One region of the Kitasatospora sp. NPDC101447 genome, then DNA from elsewhere that is predicted to be linked to it. Evidence: riboswitches for the same ligand, from Rfam matches in the RefSeq annotation. Region 1 holds a riboswitch; each other region holds the start of a gene.
What was found. A riboswitch is a leader RNA that binds a small molecule or an ion and turns the genes downstream of it on or off. The one in region 1 is predicted to bind cyclic di-AMP.
Positions count from the first base shown of each region.

Region 2: it holds a riboswitch for cyclic di-AMP, as region 1 does, so the genes downstream of both, ACIRST_RS39790 (transglycosylase family protein) here and ACIRST_RS30210 (M23 family metallopeptidase) in region 1, are expected to answer to the same signal.
Region 3: it holds a riboswitch for cyclic di-AMP, as region 1 does, so the genes downstream of both, ACIRST_RS13500 (NlpC/P60 family protein) here and ACIRST_RS30210 (M23 family metallopeptidase) in region 1, are expected to answer to the same signal.

Region 1 covers NZ_JBIWNL010000027.1:87,919-95,054, reverse strand. Annotated here, with positions in the region: gene ACIRST_RS30240 (hypothetical protein) at 1-92, shown strand, start outside; gene ACIRST_RS30235 (GNAT family N-acetyltransferase) at 322-768, opposite strand; gene ACIRST_RS30230 (hypothetical protein) at 816-1,604, opposite strand; gene ACIRST_RS30225 (sensor domain-containing protein) at 1,728-2,468, opposite strand; gene ACIRST_RS30220 (GNAT family N-acetyltransferase) at 2,583-3,194, opposite strand; gene ACIRST_RS30215 (hypothetical protein) at 3,237-4,112, shown strand; gene ACIRST_RS30210 (M23 family metallopeptidase) at 4,191-5,024, opposite strand; cyclic di-AMP (ydaO/yuaA leader) riboswitch at 5,037-5,195, opposite strand; gene ACIRST_RS30205 (YiaA/YiaB family inner membrane protein) at 5,393-5,683, shown strand; gene ACIRST_RS30200 (alpha/beta fold hydrolase) at 5,814-6,641, shown strand; gene ACIRST_RS30195 (TetR-like C-terminal domain-containing protein) at 6,782-7,136, shown strand, end outside.
Region 2 covers NZ_JBIWNL010000054.1:42,481-49,616, forward strand. Annotated here, with positions in the region: gene eno (phosphopyruvate hydratase) at 1-674, opposite strand, end outside; gene ACIRST_RS39790 (transglycosylase family protein) at 944-1,747, opposite strand; cyclic di-AMP (ydaO/yuaA leader) riboswitch at 1,753-1,919, opposite strand; gene ACIRST_RS39795 (cytochrome P450) at 2,163-3,599, opposite strand; gene ACIRST_RS39800 (SDR family NAD(P)-dependent oxidoreductase) at 3,866-4,291, shown strand; gene ACIRST_RS39805 (MazG family protein) at 4,296-5,324, opposite strand; partial or broken gene ACIRST_RS39810 (IS256 family transposase) at 6,652-7,136, shown strand, end outside.
Region 3 covers NZ_JBIWNL010000007.1:223,197-230,332, reverse strand. Annotated here, with positions in the region: gene ACIRST_RS13510 (hypothetical protein) at 1-921, opposite strand, end outside; gene ACIRST_RS13505 (NlpC/P60 family protein) at 1,101-2,147, opposite strand; gene ACIRST_RS13500 (NlpC/P60 family protein) at 2,370-3,491, opposite strand; cyclic di-AMP (ydaO/yuaA leader) riboswitch at 3,502-3,655, opposite strand; gene ACIRST_RS13495 (NlpC/P60 family protein) at 3,993-5,030, opposite strand; gene ACIRST_RS13490 (NYN domain-containing protein) at 5,231-6,532, opposite strand; gene ACIRST_RS13485 (hypothetical protein) at 6,926-7,136, opposite strand, start outside.

The DNA.
Region 1 (7,136 bases):
CGGCTGTGCCCGCGGCGGCGACCTCCCCGGCCTCCCCGGACGCGGCGGCGCCTTCGGCTCCGTCGTCCTCCGGTGCTGCGGGCGAGTCCTAGGGCCCGTCTTCAAACCCCCGCCGTCCGCCCGAAGGGCGGGCGGGGCGGCGTTGGGGTGCGTGCATCGCAAGGCGGAGGATGGAGTCCATGCGGTGGGGGCACCTCCCGGCCGAAGGCTGGGGGCCATCGGCGACTGACGACAACGCGGCGAGGTGCGTGCCCTGGGGGCACCTCCCGGCCGCCAGGCTGGGGGAGCGTCGGCCCGCAGGCGGGGGTTTGAAGACGGGTCCTAGACCGTGAAGCGCAGTTCGGGCTGCTCCCACGGGGTCCTGGGCTGCGGCGGCCGGGTGCCGGTGCGCTCGGCGCCCATCCGGAGGTAGAAGCGCTCGGCGGGCGGGTGCGACACGACCTTGACCGAGGTGATCCCGGCCGCCCGGGCACGGTCCAGCATGTCCGCGATCAACTGCCGCCCGACGCCGAGCCCCTGGGCCTCGTCCGCGACGAACATCAGGTCCAGCTCGGCCGGTTCGCGGATCAGCGCGTAGAAGCCGAGCAGGCGGTCGTCGGTGCTGTCCACGGCCATCCGCACCTCGTGCCGCGCGAGGTAGTCGGGCGTCACCTGGTAGCCGTCGATCATCGCGAAGTACTCGCCGCGGTAGGCGCCGGAGGCCCGGATCAGCCCGGTGAGCCGGGCGGCGTCGGCCGCTTCGGCACGCCGGATCGTCATGTCGGTCATGCGGCGAGTATAGGCGGCCGTATAGGGGCGCAGGCCGCCAGTGGCCATTACATGCTGAGGGCCCCCGCCCGACGGCGGCGGTCGGCGGCCCGCAGCACCAGGACGCGGCGGGTGCGGCCCCCCTCGGCCGGGGGGACGCGGTGGACCTCGCTGGCGATGCGGCGCTCGCCGAGCGCGTGGCGCAGGGGGTCGAGGTGGGGGCAGCGGCGGCCCCGGGCGTCGCACAGCGGTTGGACGCGGACCTCGCCGTCCGGGGAGGTGACCCGGACCAGCTCGGTCAGGGCGGCCAACTGGAGCTCGGGGCCGAAGAGTTCGGGGTAGGCGAAGAGCAGGTAGCCGCTCAGGGTGAGGACGAAGGTGCCGTCGGCGAAGGGCAGTCGGGGCAGCGCGGCGGCGACGTACCGCTGCGGGTGCGCGGCCGAGTCGGCGGCGAACAGCCGCCGGGCGCGGTCCCAGCTGCGCAGGTAGCGCTCGGGCCGGTGGGGGTGGGGCGGGGGGTAGAGGTACGGGCGGTCGGCCATCGCGGTGGCCATCGCCGCCCGGGCGGCCCGGGCGCGGGCCGCGACCACCGGCAGCGGCAGCGCGTACGCCGGGTCGGCGGCGATCACCCGGCAGCCCAGCTCGCGCGCCTCGGCGGCCAGGCCGGCCGCGCCGCCGGGGCAGTCCAGCAGCGGCCCGGACAGCGCGGCGAGCCGGGCCCGGGTGAGGCCGAACAGCGCGCAGTACTCGTCCAGCGGACGGGAGGTGACCAGGACGTCCGGGGGTTCGGAGGGAGCCCGTTCGAGGGGGAACCGCTCCTCGGGGAACCGTTCGGTGGGAAAGCCTTCGGCGGCCACCCGGCCATCCGAACACGCGTCGGCCCCGCCCGCACCCGGAGGGCGGACGGGGCCGGACGGAGCGGAACGGGGCCCGACGGCCGGGGCCCGACGGGCCCCACAAGCCCGACGGCCGGTACCGGCTCAGCGGCCGAGCAGACCCTGGGCGGCGGCCCGGTTGACGTTGGTCAGACCGCGGACCAGCTGCGCGGTGAGGAACACCAGCACCACCCCGACCAGCGAGACCGCGGCGATCTGCCACACCCCCTCGATGTAGTAGACGTGCCGCACGTGGTGGCTGTCGGTGTAGTCGAACACCTGGTACCCGCGCCAGTCGGTGAAGGTCGGGAAGACCCAGTGGTAGACGGGGTAGAGCGCCATCGCCCAGCCGACCAGCAGGAACACCACTGTCATGGTGAAGCTGAAGATCGCCCAGGGGAACATCACCACCTGGTGCAGCGCGGCCTTCCAGCCCGCCGGGTCCGCCAGCCGCGCGGTGATCGCCCCCCAGCTGCCCGGGCGGACCCGGCGCGCCGGCTTCGGGCCGGGGACGTCCAGGGCCAGCATGCCGCGCACCCGGGCCCGCTCCAGCCGGCCGAAGCCCCGGCCGGCGACGGTCAGGGCGGCCAGGACGGGCAGGCCGAGGGCGGTGACGAAGGTGCCGAGACCGAGGCAGAACAGGGTGATCGCGACGGCGAACCCGGCGATCGCCACCGGCAGGCCGGTGAGCACGTACCCGATCTCGCGGTAGTAGTGCGCGGAGAACGGCGCCGCCAGGAAGGCCGGCGGCTGTTCCGTCCGGTGGGCCCGGTCGGGACGCGGGTCGGCGTCGTACCCGCCCAGGACGTCGAACTCGTGGTCCAGTGTGCTTCGGCTGCTGCTCATCTCCCGGCCCCCGGCCCTTCGTTGTGACGGTCGTTCGCGTTCCCTGACGTCGTCCAGTCTGGTCGAACGGCCGGGGCCCGGGGCATCCGGAGGCCTGGCGGATCGGAGGTGGGGTTAACCCCCCGCTCCTTCGGGCCGCCGCTCGGCCGGACGGCGGTCGGCCGGGCCCGGCCACGCGTCGGCGAGCAGCACGTAGTGGTCCGAGCCGGACCGCTCGCCGCCCGGGAGCCGGTCCTGCCGCGCCCGCTCCTCCGGCCGGAACCCGAGCCCGGTGAGCACCGTGGCGGCGGCCGCGTTGGCCGCCTCGGCCCGGGCCGTCAACCGGTGCAGGCCCAGGACGCCGAAGCCGAGGTCGCAGAGCAGGGCGGTGACCTCGCGCCCGTGGCCGCTCCCCTGGAACTCGCGGCCGAGGACGCAGCCGAGGTCGGCGGCGCCGTGTTCCCCGAGGGTGAGCGAGGCCTGGCCGATCGGGGTCGCGTCCCGCGGGTCCTCGGCGTCGGCGAGCCTGGTGACGGCGAGCCGGTAGGTGTCCCGCTGCTCGGCCATCGCCTCCTCCAGGTAGAGCTCGATCTGGTCGGCGCAGGTCTCGCGGTCGTGCGGCTCGAACGGCAGGTGCCGGGTGACCTCCGGGTCGCCGAACAGCGCGTGCAGGGCGTCCACGTCGCCGTCGGTGTGGTGGTACTCGCGGATGGCCAGCCGGGGGCCGGTGAGTCGTACGGGGACCATGGCTGCCGACCCTACCCGCCCCCGGCGGCTACCGTTCGGACTATGAACGACGAAGACCTGCGGCTCGCCCCGCGCACCAGGGCCGCCGACCTGCTCGCCTGGGCGGCCGAGCAGGGCCGCACGCCGGTGGCCGAGGGGCCGCTGCACGCGGTGCTGGCGCTGCTGGAGCTGGGCGAGAGCAGGATGCACGACGGCTGGCCCGAACTGACCTCCGACGCGGTGGAGCACCTGCTGTACGAGCGCCTCCACCTGTACGTCCAACCCGCGCCCGAGGAGGACCCGCTCGCGTACGGCGAGGCGGTCCGGCTGCTGATCGACCACCAGCGGGCGGCCCGGCGGCTCAACGCCAAGCGCCAGGAGCGGCTGCACGCCGAGGCCGAGTGGCAGGGCGAGGTCGCGGCCGGGCTGCTGCGCCGCGCCGACCTGGTGACCTGGCCCCGGCTGTACGCGCTGCTGCTGCACGCGCACGGGGTGGACGTCGCGGACGGGGCGGCGGTGCGGGACTGGCTGACCGGCTTCGCCGGGCTGGCGGAGGAGGAGCGGCTGGCCGCGTACGAGGCGCTGGTGCCCACCGGCTGGCTGGACGAGCCGGACGAGCAGGGCTGGGGACCGGGACGGGTGCTGTCGGTCGGCATGGCCACGGACGGCGCCCGGCGGCTGCTGGAGCAGGGCCTGATGCGGCGCAGCTACCGCAACCTGGCCGAGCTGACCGCGCTCGGGCGCCCGATGCCGGACGAACTGGCCGGGGACTTCGGGCACTTCGAGGACGCGGCGGTCGACGCGGCGCTCGACCTGTTCGGGGAGTGGACGGTGCCCGGGCTGCCGCGGCTGCTGGTGGCGGAGTTCCCGGAGCTGGCGCCGGAGCCGGGCCAGGAGGAGATCGACGCCTACCTGGCGCAGCTGCCCGCCGAGGAGTAGCCGCCGTGGCACCCGGAAGCCCCCGGCCGCGTGCGGCCGGGGGCTTCCGGGAGGCCGCTACGGGCCTCCGGGTGTCCGTTACGGGTTGAGGCCGTGCTGCTGGAGCCAGGGCTCCGGGTCGACCGGGGCGCCGCCGCCGGGGCGGACCTCCAGGTGCAGGTGCGGGCCGGTGACGTTGCCGGTCGCGCCGACCTTGCCGATCTGCTGGCCGGAGGTGACCTTGCCGGAGCCCGCGATGATCGAGGAGAGGTGGCAGTACCAGATCTCGGTGCCGTCGGGCAGGGTCTCGACGATCCGGTAGCCGTAGGAGCCGGACCAGCCGGCCGAGGTGATGGTGCCCTGGCCGAGCGCGTAGACCGGGGTGCCGGTGTCGGCGGCGAAGTCCAGGCCGGTGTGCAGGTTGGCCCAGTAGCGGGCGCTCTGGCCGTAGTGGGCGGAGAGCCGGTAGTCCTTCACCGGGAGGGTGAGGGCGGCGGCCCGCTTGGCCTCCGCCTCCTCGGCGGCGCGCTTGGCCTCGGCCTCCTTGGCGGCGGCCTTGGCCTCGGCCTCCTGCGCGGCCTGCACGCGGGCGGTCTCCTCGGCGGCGGTGCGCTGGCTGTCGGCCTGCTGCTGGATGCGGGCGGCGAGCGCGAGGCCGGGGTCGGCGGAGAGGGCGACCGGCGTCTCGTCCGGGGCCTCGACGGCGGGTGCGGCGGCCGGGGTGGCCGAGGCGAAGCCGGTGGCGCCCAGGGTGGCGGCGACGGCGGTGACGCCGAGCAGCGGGGAGGTGCCGCGGACCTGACGCGGCATCCGGTGCCGGTTGGTCTCGGCCTCCGGGCCGAGGGCCTCGGGGCCGTCCGCACCGGGGTGGTCGAGGAGCTGGGTACCGGCTGCGGGGCCGGCCGGGTGTGCCGGAGTGTGCGTCGACGCCACGGAGGCGCGCTCCTTTCCTTCCTTCGCGCCTACCGGGTTAGCTGACGGGTTCGGAGCAGGAAGGTCTCCTACGGCCGGGCCGGGGCCCCGCCGATTCACCCCAAGGAACGTGGTTCCCCGGCTCCCTGACCTGCCCGGAGGCCGGCCGGCGGGATTAGGCGACGGCGCACGGTGCCGTCTGGGTACGGCGTTGACAACCGCGCTGCGTTATCAAACGTTAATCCTAGGACGCTCTGATTCCAAGCCATCCGTCCGGGACGGCCGTGGAACGAGTGATAGGACGTCAACGAACGACCCTTCGACACGAGCACTTCATCTGAGTACTCCTACTCATGTGCGGCCCGGCCGGACGGCCGCATCCTGACGCCATGAGCGCACCGATGCAGAACCGCACGACGGCCGCCTACTACATCCAGGCCATCCTCTCCTTCGCCCTGTCGGGCACGGCCCTCGCCGTCGGGATCGCCTACCTGCCGGTCGGCGGGTGGACCCGGGCGTTCCTCGGGATCGGCCTCCTCTACACCGTCAGCTCCGCGTTCACCCTGGCGAAGGTGGTCCGGGACCGGCAGGAGACGAACGAGATCGTCAGCCGGGTCGACCAGGCCCGGCTGGAGAAGCTGCTCAGCGAGCACGACCCGTTCAAGGTCGAGGGGGTCTGAGGCGGGCCGCCCGACACCCCCCTCTCCCTCCGCCGCGGTCGAGCACTTGACGGCTAAGGCTATTAGCCTTAGCTTTATGGCTATCGGCAGCACCGCCGATGCCCGCAGCGGAGGACCGAGGAGGCCCACCATGAACGCCACCATCACCCCGGACACCCAGTACCTGACCCTCCCCGGCGGGCGGATCGCCTTCGACGACACCCGGCAGGGCGACGGCACCCCCGTCGTCCTGCTGCCCGGCATGCTCGACAGCCGCGCCGCGTACCGGCACCTCCGCCCGCTGCTCGTCGCCGCCGGCCACCGGGTCGTCACCATGGACCTGCGCGGCTTCGGCGAGTCGTCCATCGCCTGGGACGACTACGGCCCCGCCGCCATCGCCGACGACGTCCTCGCCCTGCTCGACCACCTCGGCATCGAGCGCGCCGTCCTCGCCGGGAACTCCTACACCGGCGCGACGGTCGTCAAGGTCGCCGGGGACGCGCCGGAGCGGGTCGCCGGGATCGTCCTGATCGACGCCTTCGTCGAGAACCCGCAGCCCGGCGCCCTGATGCGCGGCGTCCTCGGCCTGATGGGCGCGGCGCTCGTCCACTGGCCCGCCTTCTGGGGCTTCTACCTGCGCCGGATGGCCTTCCCCGGCGCCAAGCCCGCCGACTTCGACGCCTACGTGGACGGGCTGGTCGCCGCGCTGCGCACCCCGGGCCGCAAGACCGCCACCCGCGGGTACGTCACCGGGAACTCCTCGCCGGTCGGCTGGACGGCCGCCGTGCGGTGCCCGGCGCTGGTGGTCATGGGCAGCAAGGACCCCGACTTCCCGAAGCCGGAGCTCGTCGCCGACCGGCAGGTCGCGGCACTGGGCGCGCGGAAGGCGATGATCGAAGGGTCCGGGCACTACCCGATGGCCGACGACCCGCAGGCCACCGCGGACGCCCTGCTGCCCTTCCTCGCCGAACTCGCCTGACCGCCCGACCGCCGGTCCACCCGGCCCGCCACGGCCCGCCACGGCCCGCCACCGGCCCACCACCGGCCGGCCACCAGGCCGACCACGGCGGGACCACCGCCCGACCACCGCCGACTCCCGCACGAGAGAAGCCCGAAACCATGCCCCGCATAGGACTGACCCCCGACCAGGTCGTCGACCACGCCATCGCCCTCCTGGACGAACAGGGCACCGAAGCCCTCACCCTCGCCGCGGTCGCCGCCCGGGCCGGCGTCGCCACCCCCTCGCTGTACAAGCACGTCAGCGGTGGCCTCGCCGAACTGCGGCGGCTGATCGCCGTCCGGGTCACCGGGGAACTGGCCGACTGCCTCGCCGCCGCCGCGGTCGGCCGCAGCGGGGACGACGCCGTCGCGGCCGTCCTGCGCGCCTACCACGCGTACGCCACCGAGCACCCGCACCGCTACAACGCCCTCCCCCAGGCCCCGCAGCCCGACGACGACCTCGCCGAGGCGGCCG
Region 2 (7,136 bases), on a different contig from region 1:
GCCTCGGTGATCAGGTCCAGGGCCTCGCGGTTGCTGTCCAGGTTCGGCGCGAAGCCGCCCTCGTCGCCCAGGCCGGTGGACAGCCCGCGCTCCTTCAGCACGCCCTTGAGGGTGTGGTAGACCTCGACGCCCCAGCGGACGGCCTCGGAGAAGGACTCCGCGCCGATCGGGGCGATCATGAACTCCTGGATGTCGACGTTGGAGTCCGCGTGCGAGCCGCCGTTGAGGATGTTCATCATCGGGACCGGCAGGACGTGCGCGTTCGGGCCGCCCAGGTAGCGGAACAGCGGCAGGTCGCTGGCCTCGGAGGCGGCGTGCGCGACAGCCAGCGAGACGCCCAGGATGGCGTTGGCGCCGAGCGAGGACTTGTCCGGGGTGGCGTCCAGGTCCAGCATGGCCTGGTCGATCAGGCGCTGCTCGGTGGCGTCGTAGCCGACCAGCTCCGGGCCGATCTGCTCGATGACGGCGAGGACGGCCTTCTCCACGCCCTTGCCGAAGTAGCGGTTCTTGTCGCCGTCGCGCAGCTCCAGGGCCTCGAAGGCACCGGTCGAGGCACCCGACGGGACAGCGGCACGACCCGTGCTGCCGTCGTCGAGGCCGACCTCGACCTCGACCGTGGGGTTGCCGCGGGAGTCGAGGATCTCACGGGCTACGACGACATCGATGGACGGCACGAGGCATCTCCTTGCGGAAGCAGGGTCCCACTGACGGTGGCGCTGTCGGCGGGACGATTGCGGAGTCGTTACGGACCAGAGCCTAACCGCCCGGGCTCTCCAGGCCACGTCGGCCTCGGTCCCGTCTCAGCGTGTGGCCCCGCTACCCACCGGTAGTTCACCTGCTTGTCCCAGCTTGTCCCACCGGAGCGGGCGAATGCGGACGAAGGGGGCCGGCCGGACCGACCCCCCGTCACGCGTGTCGCCGGTGCCGCCAGGGACACGTCGGCTCAGCCGAGGTGCAGCACCTGGCCGGGCAGGATCAGGTCCGGGTCGCCGCCGACGGTGGAGCGGTTCTGCTCGTACAGCGCGTGCCAGCCGCCGGACACGCCCTGGGTGGCGGCGATGGTCGACAGCGTGTCACCGGCGTGGACGGTGTAGTCGTGGCCGGTCTGCGCGGCCGGGGCCGGCTGCGCGGGGCGCGGGGCCGCGTGCTTGGGGACGTACTGCTGCGCCGACTGGTCGACGGGCTTCTCGGCCTGCACGGGGGCGGCGTGCTTCGGGGCCTGCTTCTGGACGGGCTTCGCGGCCGGCTTCTCGGCGGGCTTCTGGACCGGCTTCTCGGCCGGCTTCTGGGCCTGCCGCTTGGGCGTCTGCTGCTGCGGGGCCGACTGCGGCTTGGAGTCCGAGGAGGTGTCGACGGACGCCGGGGCACCGCCCTTGGTCAGGCCGGCCTTGACGGAGCAGACCGGCCAGGCGCCGGGGCCCTGCGAGGCGAGCACCTTCTCGGCGATCGAGATCTGCTGCGCCTTGCTGGCCTGGTTGGCCTGCGCCGCGTACGAGGTGCCGCCGTACGCCTTCCAGGTGCTGGAGGTGAACTGCAGGCCGCCGTAGTAGCCGTTGCCGGTGTTGATGCTCCAGTTGCCGCCGCTCTCGCACTGGGCGACGGCGTCCCAGGTGGAGACCGGGGCGGCGGAGGCGCCGGTCGCGGTGAGGAGCGGCATCGCGAGTCCGACGCCGGCCACACCGGCGACGGCGATGGCCTTCTCGGTCTGGGTGCGACGACGGTGACGGCCGGTTCCAACGAACAGCATGAAGAGGTCCCTCTCCGCACGCCTGCGAGGTGAGCTGTCGGGTTCGGACCGGGAGGTGGCCCGGCCGCCGTACGCGGAAACGATTCCGCTCGGGCGGCTTCACCCCAAGCCGTGGGGACGGCAACAAACCTGGTTCCCCCGCCCCTGCCCAGGGTTCTGGTCGGTTTCCCGTGACGCGGCGGGCAGGATTCGGCGTTCCGCGCACGAGGTCCGCAGCTGCGAACTCCAGGGAGAGTAGACAGATCTTCAGACCGATCACAAGCTCATATCCCGGACATCACACAGAAATTACGGCACGTGTCCGATCGCCTACCAACGGCGCCACTATGTCGGCATTGATGGGTTTTCACACCCCGCCGGGAGCCCGCCGGGCGACGTTCCATCAGCACGCCGCCCGGCGTTCCGCCACCTCGCGTCAGTTCGCCGGGGGCGCGGAAGGAGCGTGCGGCGGCGTATGCGGGGAGCGGCTCTCCGGAGTGAATTCGACCGGGAGTTCCCGCAGGCCACGCATGATCAGACCGCCCCGCCAGCGCAGATTCTCCGGGCTTTCCGCGAGCTGCAGATCGGGCAGCCGGGAAAGCAGCGTGGCCAGTGCGGCACGCCCCTCCAAACGGGCCAGCGGAGCACCGATGCAGTAGTGGATGCCGTGCCCGAACCCCAGGTGCGGATTGTCCGTCCGGGCCAGGTCCAGGGTGTTCTCGTCCGCGAACCGGGCCGGATCGCGGTCCGCGGCGGCCAGCACCACCAGCACCGGATCGCCGACCGGGATGTCCACCCCGCCGATGGTCACCGGACGCGTCGCGAACCGCCAGGTCGCCAGCTCCACCGGCCCGTCGTAGCGCAGGAGTTCCTCGATGCCCGTCTCCAGCAGCGCGCTCTCCCCGCGCGCCACCGACTCCTGCAGCAGCCGGCGCTGGCCCGGGTTGCGCAGCAGCGCGTACGTCCCGTTGCCGATCAGGTTCACGGTCGTCTCGAAACCCGCGAAGAGGAGGATGAAGGCCATCGCCGCGGCCTCGTTCTCGGTCAGGTGCTCACCGTGGTCGCTCGCGCGGATCAGGCCCGAGATCAGGTCGTCCCCGAGGTCCGCCCGCTTGCGGTGGATCAGCTCCAGCAGGTACGCCCGCATCCGCTTCACCGCCCGCCCCACGCCGCCGCGTTGGCCGCCGCCGTGCCGGATCATCATCCCGGCCCAGTCGCGGAAGTCGTCCTGGTCCTCGGCTGGCACGCCCAGCATGTCGCAGATCGCGTAGATGGGGAGCGGGAAGGCGAACTCGTGGATCAGGTCCGCCGAGCCGCGCTGCGCGAAGCCGTCGATCAGCCGGTCGGTGAGCTGCTGCACCCGCGGCTCGAACTCGGCCACCCGGCGCGGGGTGAACGCCTTCGACACCAGGCGGCGCAGCCGGGTGTGGTCCGGCGGGTCGATGTTCAGCAGGTGCGTCATCAGGTCCGCCTGCCGCTCCCCCGGAATGCCCACCCGGCCGGTGCGGTGCGCCTGCTCGCTGTGGTGCGCCGGGTTCTTCGACAGCCGGGCGTCCGCGAGCGCCTGCCGGGCGTCCGCGTACCTGGTCACCAGCCAGGCCTCGACACCGCTCGGCAGCTTGGTGCGGTGCACCGGGGCGTGCTCGCGCAGCCAGGCGTAGGCGGGGTACGGATCGGCGGCGAACTCCCAGGTGAACAGCTGCGGAGCGGCGGCGTCGGGCTGCGGCGCGGTGGCCTCGGGCTGCGGAACCTCGGCCTCGGGCTGCGGAGCGGCGGCGTCCGACGGGGTCGCTGCGGGCCGGGCGGGATCTGCGGGCGGGGTGGCGTCGGACGGGGTGGCTGCGGGCCGGGCGGGGTCGGGCTGAGCTGGCATGGGTCGACCGTATCCGCTGGGTGCGCTCCCCCCTCCGCCGACGGCTCGCGACCCCCGTGACAACGGCGTACGACGGGCGCCCCAACACTCCGTGGACGACCCGTGGACGGTCCGTGGACAGCTCTTGGACAGCTCTTGGCCGGACGGCGGGCGTGAGCCTGGTCACCTGAGGGGTAATCCCTGTTGCGGAGGGTCAGGTCGTGCCTACGATCCTCCGCAGTACGCGTGGGCGCCGGTGCGGTGTCGCCCACAGGGAGGAGCAGACCATGCGGGTCAGCGGGTCAGTCGTCGTCATCGCGGTACTCGACGGCGGGTCGGGCGCCGACCTCGCCCGCCGGTTCTCCGCGGCCGGCGCCGCCGGAATGCTGATCGCCGACCAGCACGTCGGCATCGCCGAGGACCTCGCCGCCGAACTCGACCGGCCGGGCTGCCCCGTCGTCGGCGTCTCCGGCGACATCCGCCGCCCCAGCGACGTCGCCGCCCTCGTCGACACCGCGGAGAAGCACCTCGGGCCGATCGACCTGTTCGCCGTCGCCGGCCCGGACGGCGAGCGGATCGTCTCCCTCGCCGAACTGCCCGACCACCTCGACCTGGAACGCCTCGCCGAACTCGTCGTCCTCGTCGGCGAAGCCATCGGCGAACTCGTCCCGCCGCAGCGGCGCCCGGTGGAGAGCACCGCCACGGCGGCCTGAGCGCCTACTCCCCGTCCGGCTTGAGGCCCTCGGCCGCGCGCACCGCTTCCCGGTAACCGCGCGCGGCCGAGCGCAGCGCCGCGTCCACGTCCACCCCTGCGTCGTGCGCCCGCTGCGCCACCGCGAGCAGCAGCCGGCCCGCCGACTCCGCGGTCAGCTCGGCCGGCAGCTCGTACGGCTCGTCCGGCACCCCGGAGAAGCCCGACCGGCGCACCCGCGACACCAGCTTCGCCGCGTACGCCAGCGAGGGCAGCCCGGCCGGCACGCCGTCCAGCACCGACTCGCGGTCCGCCTTCTCCGCGGCCTTCAGCTGCTCCCAGTTCGCCTCCACCTCGGCGGCGCCCCCGGCCTCGACGTCCCCGAACACGTGCGGGTGCCGGTACATCAGCTTCTCGACGATGTCCCCCGCCACGTCGTCGATCGAGAAGGCCCCGGTCGGGTGCTCCTCGGCGATCCGGGAGTGGAAGAACACCTGGAGCAGGACGTCCCCCAGCTCCTCGCGCAGCGTGTCGCGGTCCCCCTCCTCGATCGCCTCGACCAGCTCGTACGCCTCCTCGACCAGGTACTTCACCAGGCTCTCGTGCGTCTGCTCGGCGTCCCACGGACAGCCGCCCGGCGAGCGGAGCCGGTCCATCACCGTCACCAGGTCCAGCAGCCGCGCCCCCGGCAGGTCGTACGAACCCGGCAGCACCTCGATCTCCGGCACCTCACCGGCCCGCTCCACCGCGAGCCGCGCGAGCGCGTCCGTCAGCCCCGGATCCCCGTCCGGACTGCCCAGCCATACCGTCGCCCCGGCCCCGGCGGGCTGCTCGGTCAACAACCGCGCCAACGCGGGCGCCGAACCGGGCGCCACCACCTCCACCGCGACCCCGGCCTGCCGGACCGCCGCCACCTGCGGATGCCCCTCGTCCGCCACCAGCACCCGCCCCGCCGCCCGCAACGCCTCCCACGCCGGCCACGCCAGCAACCCGGGGGCCACCCGGTGGGTCGTGGTCAGCAGAATCAACTTGGCACCGGGAACATTCGTCGTCACACCCCGAACCTACCCGCCCACCGCGGCCACCTGCGGCCCTCGCCCCACCCACCCCACCCCTCCCGGCGACCCGGGTAGGCGCGGGGCGACACACCCCGCCCACCGGAGTCGACCAGCCCGACGGTCGAACGGCGGAGCCGGGCCCCCGTGCTCCCCCCTCCCTGGCAACGACACCCCGAGGCGGCCCCGCGCAGCCCGACAACGGAACCCAGCCCACCGGACTCCCACCCCCAGGCGTACCGCCGGAGCAGGCGCACGCAGCGCCCTACGGGACGCGGCACCCACCGGTCGGAACCGAGACCGCCGGCCACAAGGCGGGCTCGGGGTTGGCAAGGCGGGAGTCCGGACGACCCCGGTGGACACGATCGGCTCGTGGACGAGAGGTGCCCGGCGGGATGCGGGCACCGCCCACCCTCGCACGAGAAGTCGGCCCCGCCGACTTCCTGCGCACGGCCAATGGCGGCGAGCACCTGCCAGGACCGCACACCACACGCCGCCACGGACTCCGCCGGAAGTCGCCTCATCCCCCACGCAGCCTCGGCGGTCGTGAATGCGGGACGGTCGAAGCTGTCCGCAGCGAGAGGCCCCTGCGCCAGAGGTCAGCCCCGCCGACTTCCCCCTCCGGCCGGCCGGCGACGTGGAGCGGGATCGGCGGAGGCAGCACACGAGCGGGACAACGAAGTCCCCGCACCGCATCAGAGATCGGCCCAGCCGACTCCCACTTCCGATCAGCGACGCCAGGCGGCAGGAGAGCAGGGAAGAGGCCCATAGGAAGTCGGCCCCGCCGACTTCCCACTCCCCGCCCGCGGTCGCAGGCCAGGAGTGGGGTGAGGGTTGAGGGCGGAGAAGAATCACCCCACCGACCTCCTACGCCCCGCCCGCAGGGGCCATGGGGTGAGGCGGGGGGGGTCGAGAGGTGAACGGGATCGGCAGGGACAGCGATGAGGCCAGGACGCCGACCCCCATAGGGCCCCACCGGAAGTCGGCCCCGCCGACTTCCCACTCCCCGCCCGCGATCGGGCACCAGGGGATGAGGTGGGGGTGGAGAAGCGAGCGGTCCGCGAGGCCGCGAGGGCCAAGACTCCGAGCCCCATAGGGGCGCCACAGGAAGTCGGTCCCGCCGACTTCCCACTCCCGGCCTCGGTCGCAGGCCAAGGGATGCTCCGGTTGCGGTCGGGGGCCACGGGGTGAGGGTGGGGGAGTGTCATGAATCAGGTGGACACCCTGATCAAGGGAGACACTGATGAGCTCGCTGACGGATCACCAGATCGGGTCGGTTCCTGATGGAACGGTTTCGTCGGAGTCCGCAGACGCCGATGCCTTGGACATGGGTCCGAGGAAGAACACCGGCGGGTCGGATGTGGTGGCGTCGGTCGCCGAGCTGGCGGCCGAGCAGGCCAGAGCCGGCGGGATGCAGCTGCTCGGTGAGGGCGGGCTGCTGCAGCAACTGACCCGGCACCTGCTCCAGGAAGCCCTGGAAGCCGAGATGGGCGAGCACCTGGCCTCGACCGCGGAGCCGGGCCGCTCGGCCCGCAAGGGTGGCAACGCGCGCAACGGCTACCGGATGAAGACCGTGATGACCGAGGCCGGGCCGGTCACGCTCGAAGTGCCCAGGGACCGGGCCGGCACGTTCGAACCGAAGGTCGTGCCCCGGCACGCGCGCCGCACCGAGGGTCTGGACAACCTCGTGATCTCGTTGACCGCGAAGGGCCTGACGTCCGGGGAGATCGTCGCGCACCTGGCCGAGGTCTACGGCATGACGACCAGCAAGGAGACCGTCTCCACCATCACCGACCGGGTCCTGGAGGGCAT
Region 3 (7,136 bases), on a different contig from region 1:
GTCCTCGCCCTGCCCGTCGTCCGCGCCGACCGCCCGGTAGAAGGCGACCAGCCGCTGCGGCCCGTTGCGGCGGGCGATCAGCTCGCAGGCGAGCCAGGACTGCTCGTAGGCCTGGGCGATGCCGGTGGCGCCGGCGGCGAAGTCCCGGTCGGCGGGCAGTTCGGCGGGCAGCCTCCCGGCGGCGACGTCCCGGGCCAGTTCGGGGGCGATCTGCTGCGGGCTGCGGCCGCTGTCGCGGTAGGCGGTCCAGTCGGCGACGCCCTCGGAGAGCCACATCGGGGTCCAGGCCCGGGTGTCGGCCCTGGTCGCGACATGGGTGGCCTCGTGCGTGACGACCACCTGGCGGCCGAAGCCGCTGAGCCGGCCGTACGCCTCGGGGTTGACCAGCACCCGGTCCGCCGGGGTGTTCCGGGGTGCGCCGGGGGCGGCCACGGTGACCGCCGCCATGTCCGCCCAGCCCGCCGGGTCGCCCTCCAGCAGCCGGGCGAACTGCTCCTCGGTGGCGGGCAGTTCGAGCAGCAGCCGGCCGGGCCAGGCGTCGCCCCAGACCTCCTCGACGGCGGGCACCGCGCGGTCGCCCACCACGACCAGCCCGGCCGGGTCAGGGCCGTCGGCCGAAGCGAGCACCAGGCTGTGCGTGCCCGGCGCCGGCCGGACGGCGCCGAAGTCCCAGAGCGCCGGCGGCCCGTCGGCGCTCTCCTCGCGCTCGACCCGCCAGCCGTCCGCGGCCGCGGCCAGTTCGATCCGGCGCGGGTACACCACGGGGTGGTCGTCGTACCCGGCGATCCGCACCGCCAGGTCGGCCGCGGCGGTCAGCCGGTCGGGCCCGCCGCCCGCGGCGAGCACCAGGTTGCGGTACGCCGCCTCGGCCACCGGCAGCCCCGACCGGGCCTCCAGCGTGCGCGCCCGCTCCGCCAGCACCGCCGCCACCGCGGCGCGCCGGTCGGCGACCGCCCCGACCGGTGCCGCCGCCGGGGCGAGCGGCGGCAGCGACAGCTGGGCCAGCCCGCCGACCGCGAGCAGCAGCGCACCCCGCCGGGACAGCGCGCGGCGGGGTACGTGCGCCGGATCGGGTCCGGCGGGGTGCGAAGGGGACGTGCTCAGAGCCGGACCACCCCCGAGACCGGCATGGCGTTGACGCTCTCGTAGCGGACCTTGGCGCCCGGGTAGGGGGCGTGCACGATCACACCGCCGCCGGCGTACATGCCGACGTGGTGCATGTCCCGGTAGAAGATCACCAGGTCTCCCGGTCGCGCCTCGGATAGGTCGATCCGCCGGCCGGCGTACGCCTGGGCCTGCGAGGTGCGCGGCAGGGTCACTCCGGCCTGCCGCCAGCTGTAGTACATCAGACCGGAGCAGTCGAACGCGCGGGGCCCGGTGGCTCCGTAGACGTACGGCGAGCCGATCATGCGCACCGCGGCGGCCAGCGCGGCCGCCCCGCGCTCGGAGGCGGGCGGGGCGGTGCCGAGGTCCAGCCGGTCGGTGCCGCGGGTGGCGCGCTGCTCGGCGTCCCGGGCGTCCTGGGCGGTCATCCTGGCCCGCTCGGCGGCGTCGAGGCCGTTGAGCAGCTTCTGCGCCCTGGCCAGCCGCTGCTGGATCTGCTGCTTGCCGTCGGCGAGCGAGCGACGGGCCTGGTCGAGCTCGGCGAGCTTTCCGGTGGCCTCCGTCCGCCGCTGGTCGAGCCGGCGCTGGCGGGTGACCAGCTCGTGCAGCGTCTCCTGCTGCCGCTGCGACGCCTGGCCCATGGTGCGGGCGCGGGCGAGGTAGCCCTCCGGGTCGGGGGACAGCATCAGCTGGGCGGTCTGGGTCATCCCGCCGCCGCGGTACTCGGCCCCGGCGACGGTCGCCAGGTCGCCGCGCAGCTCGTTGAGCTGGTCCTGGGCGACGGCGATCTCGCCCTGCAGGATCGTGGTCTCCCCCTGGAGCCGGCGCTGGGCCTCCTGTGCGGCGTTGTACTGCTCTGACGCCTGCTCGGCCTCGTCGTAGAGCTGCTCGACCTGCGCCTGGACGTCCTTGCGGTCGGCCGGGTCCGGGCTGCCGGGGGCGGCGTGGGCGCCGCCGCCGGTCGCCACGCCCAGCGCGGTGGTGGCGGCCGCCGTCAGCACCAGTGCACGGGCGAGCAGTTGGGAACGGCGGTGCACAAGCACGGCAGCGGCTCCAATCCTGCGGCGCGGCCCCGCGGCCGCCCGTGGCGGGCGGCCGTCGAGCGGGAGTCCGGTGGCAGACGTTAGCGAGTCCGGGCAAGCGAGTCCAAACCCCTACGGACCCGAATATTTGACCTTCAATCGGACATCAGCCCGAGCAGCCGCCAACGCCGCAGGCCCGGCCTTCCGTGGTGGAAGACCGGGCCTGCGAGGAGCCGAACGGGGTCAGACCCGCACGATGCCGCTCAGCGGCATGTTGGTGACGGCCTCGTAGCGGACCGACGCACCCGGCTTGGGGGCGTGCAGCACCTGGCCGTTGCCGGCGTAGATGCCGACATGGTGGGCGTCCCCGTAGAAGATCAGCAGGTCGCCGGGCTGGGCCTGGGACAGGTCGGTGCCGATCCGGGTGCCGGCGTGGGCCTGCTCCTGCGAGGTGCGCGGCAGCGACACGCCGACCTGGTTGAACGCCCAGACCATCAGGCCGGAGCAGTCGAAGGAGCTCGGGCCGGTGGCGCCCCACACGTACGGGCTGCCGACCTTGGAGGCGGCGGCGGAGAGCGCGGCGGCACCGCGCGAGCTGCCCGGGGCCGGGAGCTTGCCGGCCGGCGTGGACGACGGCGTGGAGAGGTCGGTGCGGCTGTTGTCGCGCGAGGCGCGGTCGGCGTTCTGCTGCGCCTTCGCGGCGGCGTCGGCCTGGGCCTTGGCGTCGGCGGCGGCCTTCTCCTCGGCCGCGCGCAGCGCCTGGCGCTCCTGCTCGGTCAGGGTGTTGAGCAGGTCCTGGGCGGCCTTCAGCTTGGCCTGGACCTCGTCCTTGGAGGCCTTCAGCTGCTGGGTGGTCGACTCCAGTTCGGCGAGCTTGCCCTGGGCCTCGGTGCGGTCCTGGTCGAGCTTGCGCTGCTGCTCCTGGAGCTGCTTCAGCTGGTTCTTCTGGGTGTCACCGGCCTGGTTCAGCGCACCGGCCTGGTTGAGGAAGTTGTCCGGGCTGGACGAGAACATCAGCTGGACGGTCGGGGATATGCCGCCGTTGCGGTACTGCTCCCCGGCGATCTCGGCGAGTCCGCCCTGCAGCTCGGTCACCTGGGCCTGCTGACGGGCCACCTGGTCCTGCAGGCCGGAGACCTGCTTCTCCAGGGTCTGCTGCTTCTCCTGGGCGGCGTTGTACTGCTCGGTCGCCACCTCGGCCTGCTCGTTGAGCTGGTCGACCTGCTCCTTGACCTGGTCCTTGGTCGGCTGCGGGTCGGCGTGGGCGCCGGACTGCGCGGAGAGGGCGACGGCAGCGGCGGCGACACCGGTCAGGATCGAGACCCGGGCGCGACTTGCTGGCTTGGGACGACGATGGGACGCCACGAAGGCGGGCTCCTTCTTCCTACGTCCGCCTACCGGGTGAGCTGACGGGTTCGGGCCGGAAGCATGCCCTACGACGCCTCACGGCCGTTCCAGCGGCCGACCTGGCGCCGATTCACCCCGGAGGAACGTGGTTCCCCGGCTCCGCTCCGCAGCGCCCCCGACCACTGGGCTCCCCTGTCGGGCAGTCGCTTCGACCTGCCCCGCTGCCTCGCGAACTCGGCGGTAACCACCGCCGCCACCCTGGCTGGGTGATCGACAGTGCGGTGGTTCGAAGCACGACCCTAGTAACTGAACCGTGATCGGTTCAAATCCTTGTCAGAAAAAAGACGGAAGATTACCCAAGTTCTTTTGTGAAAATGACCGATGGTGATCACGACCGTACGCAAGGCTGATCAGGTCTCACCCGCCGCTCGCGAAACGGTCGAAAACCCGAACGCCACCCCGTCGGAGGTGGCGCGGATCACAGGGGCCCGGACGGGGCCCCCGGAGGGTGTCGGGCCGTCAGACCCGGCGGATGGTGTTGATCGGCATCGCGTCGGCCTTCATCACCTTCACCACGTCACCGGTGTGCGGCGCGTGGACCACCATGCCGTTGCCGATGTACATCCCGACGTGGTGCATGTCGCCGCCGTAGATGACCAGGTCGCCGGGCTGGGCCGCGGCCAGTCCGGGCACCGCGGTGCCGTAGTGGCCCTGCTCCTGCGAGGTGCGCGGCAGCGAGACGCCGGCCTGGCCGTACGCCCAGAGCATCAGGCCGGAGCAGTCGAAGGTGCTCGGACCGGTGGCGCCCCACACGTACGGCGAGCCCTGCTTGCTCATCGCCTTGGCGACGGCCACCGCGGCGTACCCGCTGGCCGGCGGCAGGTTGCTCAGGTCGACCCGGTCGCTGCCGCGCGAGGCCCGGTCGTCCTGCGCCTGCTGGGCCTTCAGCGCGGTGCGCTCGGCGGCGCTGAGCGAGTTCAGCAGGTCCTGGGCGGCCTGCAGCTTGGTGTTGACGTCCGCCTTGGCCTGGTTCAGGTCCTTGGTGGTGCTGTCCAGCGAGGCCAGCACGGCGGCCGCCTCGGTCTTCTCCTGGTCCAGCCGGCGCTGCTCGTCCAGCAGCGACTTGAGCGCCTCGGCCTGGGTGGTGCTGGCCTGCTGGACCGTCGAGGCCTTCTCCAGGTAGCCCGACGGGTCGGAGGAGAGCATCAGCTGGACGGACGGGTCGATGCCGCCGCTGCGGTACTGGTCGCCGGCCACCTCGGCCAGGCCGCCCTGCAGCTGGGTCATCTGCTCCTGGCCGCGGGCCACCTGGTCCTGCAGCTGGTCGGCCTGCTTGCGCAGTTGGTCGGCCCGCTCCTTGGCGCCGTTGTACTTCTCGGCCGCCTGCTCCTGCTCCTCCTGGAGCTGGTCGATCTGCGCCTTGACGTCCGTTTTGTTCGGCTGCGGCGCGGCGTGCGCGGCCACCTGGGCGGAGAGGGCGACCGCGGTCGCAGCGGCAGCGGTGAGCACGGAGATCCGCGCGCGGCTCGGCTGCTTGGGACGGCGGTGGGAGGCCAAGGGACCGGCTCCTTCTTCCAACGGACTCACCCGATCGGATGAGGAACCGGAAAATAGGTTTGACGCCAGACCCTAGTGCGGATCTATCCGCTTTGCCACTCCCCCGAAGGCGTGAACCCCGTTCACCACACCGGCTTCACCGCACCCGCACACGGTCGTGGACGCGGCGCTGACCAGGTGTCATCCTAGCGGGCCGACGCTCAGGGCCGCGCCAGCCGGTTCAGCAGCAGCACCGACGCCACCGGGCGCGCGCCCGCCTTCCGCACGCCCTCCGCGACCTCCCGGTCGGCGGAGACCACCACCACCGGACGGCCCTGCGGCTCGGCCCGCACCAGACGGCGGATCAGCTCGTCCGCGGTCTCTCCGGTCCGGCTGAACCGCACCCGGACCCCGCGCGGCGGCGCCATGATCACCGGAACGTCCAGATCCTGGCCGTCGAACACACAGGTGACCTCCGCCTGGGTGCGCTGGGCCAGCATCGCCAGCCCGCCCAGCAGCCGGATCCGCTGCTGCTCCAGCGGCAGCGTCGGATAGCCGGTCTTGGTCACGTTGTAGCCGTCCACCACCAGGTGCACCTGCGGAATCGCCAGCAGCTGGTCCAGCAGCGCCGGGTCGTCCTCGGCCAGCCCGCGCCGCGCCACGTCGTGCGGCGAGGCCGCGCCCGGCACCACCGCCTCCACCAGGTCCGCCGGGCGGATCTGGGCGACCGGCAGCGCCAGCTCCCGCTGCAGACCCTGGGCCGACTGCAGCACGGTGTCCAGCAGCAGCCGCAGCCGCATGTCCTCGACGCTGCGCCCCTCGCGGGCCGACCGGCGGCCCTGCTCGGCGGCGTTCTCCAGCTCCGAGAGCCGGTGCTTGAGCCGCCGCGCCTCGGTCTCGGCCGCGCTGCGCTCGGCAGCGCCCTGGGCCCTCACCGCCTCCAGTTCCCCGGCCACCCGACGCGTCTCGGCCTGCGCCCGGCGGGTGTCGCTCTCCAGCGACCGCACCTTCTTGCGCAGCGACTCGGCCTCCCGCCGGACGCCCTCGAACTCCACGCGCTGCCGGTCCAGGTCCGCCCGCGCGGTGGCCCGCACCTCGGCCAGCTCGGCCTGCAGCTTCTCCACCAGCCGGGTCGCCTCCGCGGCCGCGTCCTCGGCGCCGGCCCGCTCGGCCTCCTCGCCGGCCTCGGCGACCAGCCGGCTCCAGCCCGCCGAGCGCACCAGGTAGGCGGCGGCCGCGACGTCCATCGGATCGGCGGCGCCGGGGACGCTGCCCGACTCCAGCGCCCTCACCAGGTCCGGCTGTCCCAGCCGCAGCCGCTCCGCTATCCGCACCCGGAAGGCCGGCTCCGCCTCCAGCGCGGCCGCCAGCGCGGTGGCCGCGTACTTGGCGCGCCGCGCGGGGGTGAACTTCACGTACTGACGCAGGCTCTGCGGGAGTTCGCCCGGCGGCAGTCCGCCCAGCGCGTCCGAGGCCAGCCCGACCACCCGTCGGCGCACTCCCTCGGGCAGCGGCCGGTCCAGCTTCTCGGCGCCGCGCTCCGACGCGGCCCCGGAGGCGTCGGAGGACTCGGCCGGGTCTGCCGGGTCTGCCGGGTCGGACGAAGCGGTCTGCGCCCCGACGGCATCGGGTCCGCCGGCCGCCGCGTCGACGGCTCCGGACGCAGCGCCCTCCGCCGGTCCCGTCCCGGCGTCCGGCACCTGCGCCTGCGCAGCGGGCCGAAGCCCCTGCGCTTCGCCGGGCTCCTTCGCTGCGTCCACCACGTCCTCGGCTCCGATCCTGTTCTCCGGCGGGGTACGGCCGCGACCCCCCGTCGTCACGCCCCGTGCGTCTTGTTCCGTATTGTCCGGTGTGGGGGGGGGGGGGGGGGGGGGGCCCCGCCCCCCCCCCCCCCCCCCCCCCCACACCCGCGGGCATCAGCCCTGCTCGGCCGGGGCCTCCGCGCCCTCGGCACCCGGACGGGCCACCAGCTCGACCTGGTCGACGGCGTTGCACCAGCGGCAGCGCACCGACTCGACGGTCTCGCTCAGCACCTCGGTCTCCTCGACCTTGGAGTCGCCGGCCAGGTCGAAGTGCAGGAACTCGGTCACCCGCGCGGTGCGGGTCACGTCGAACCGGGTGAGGTTT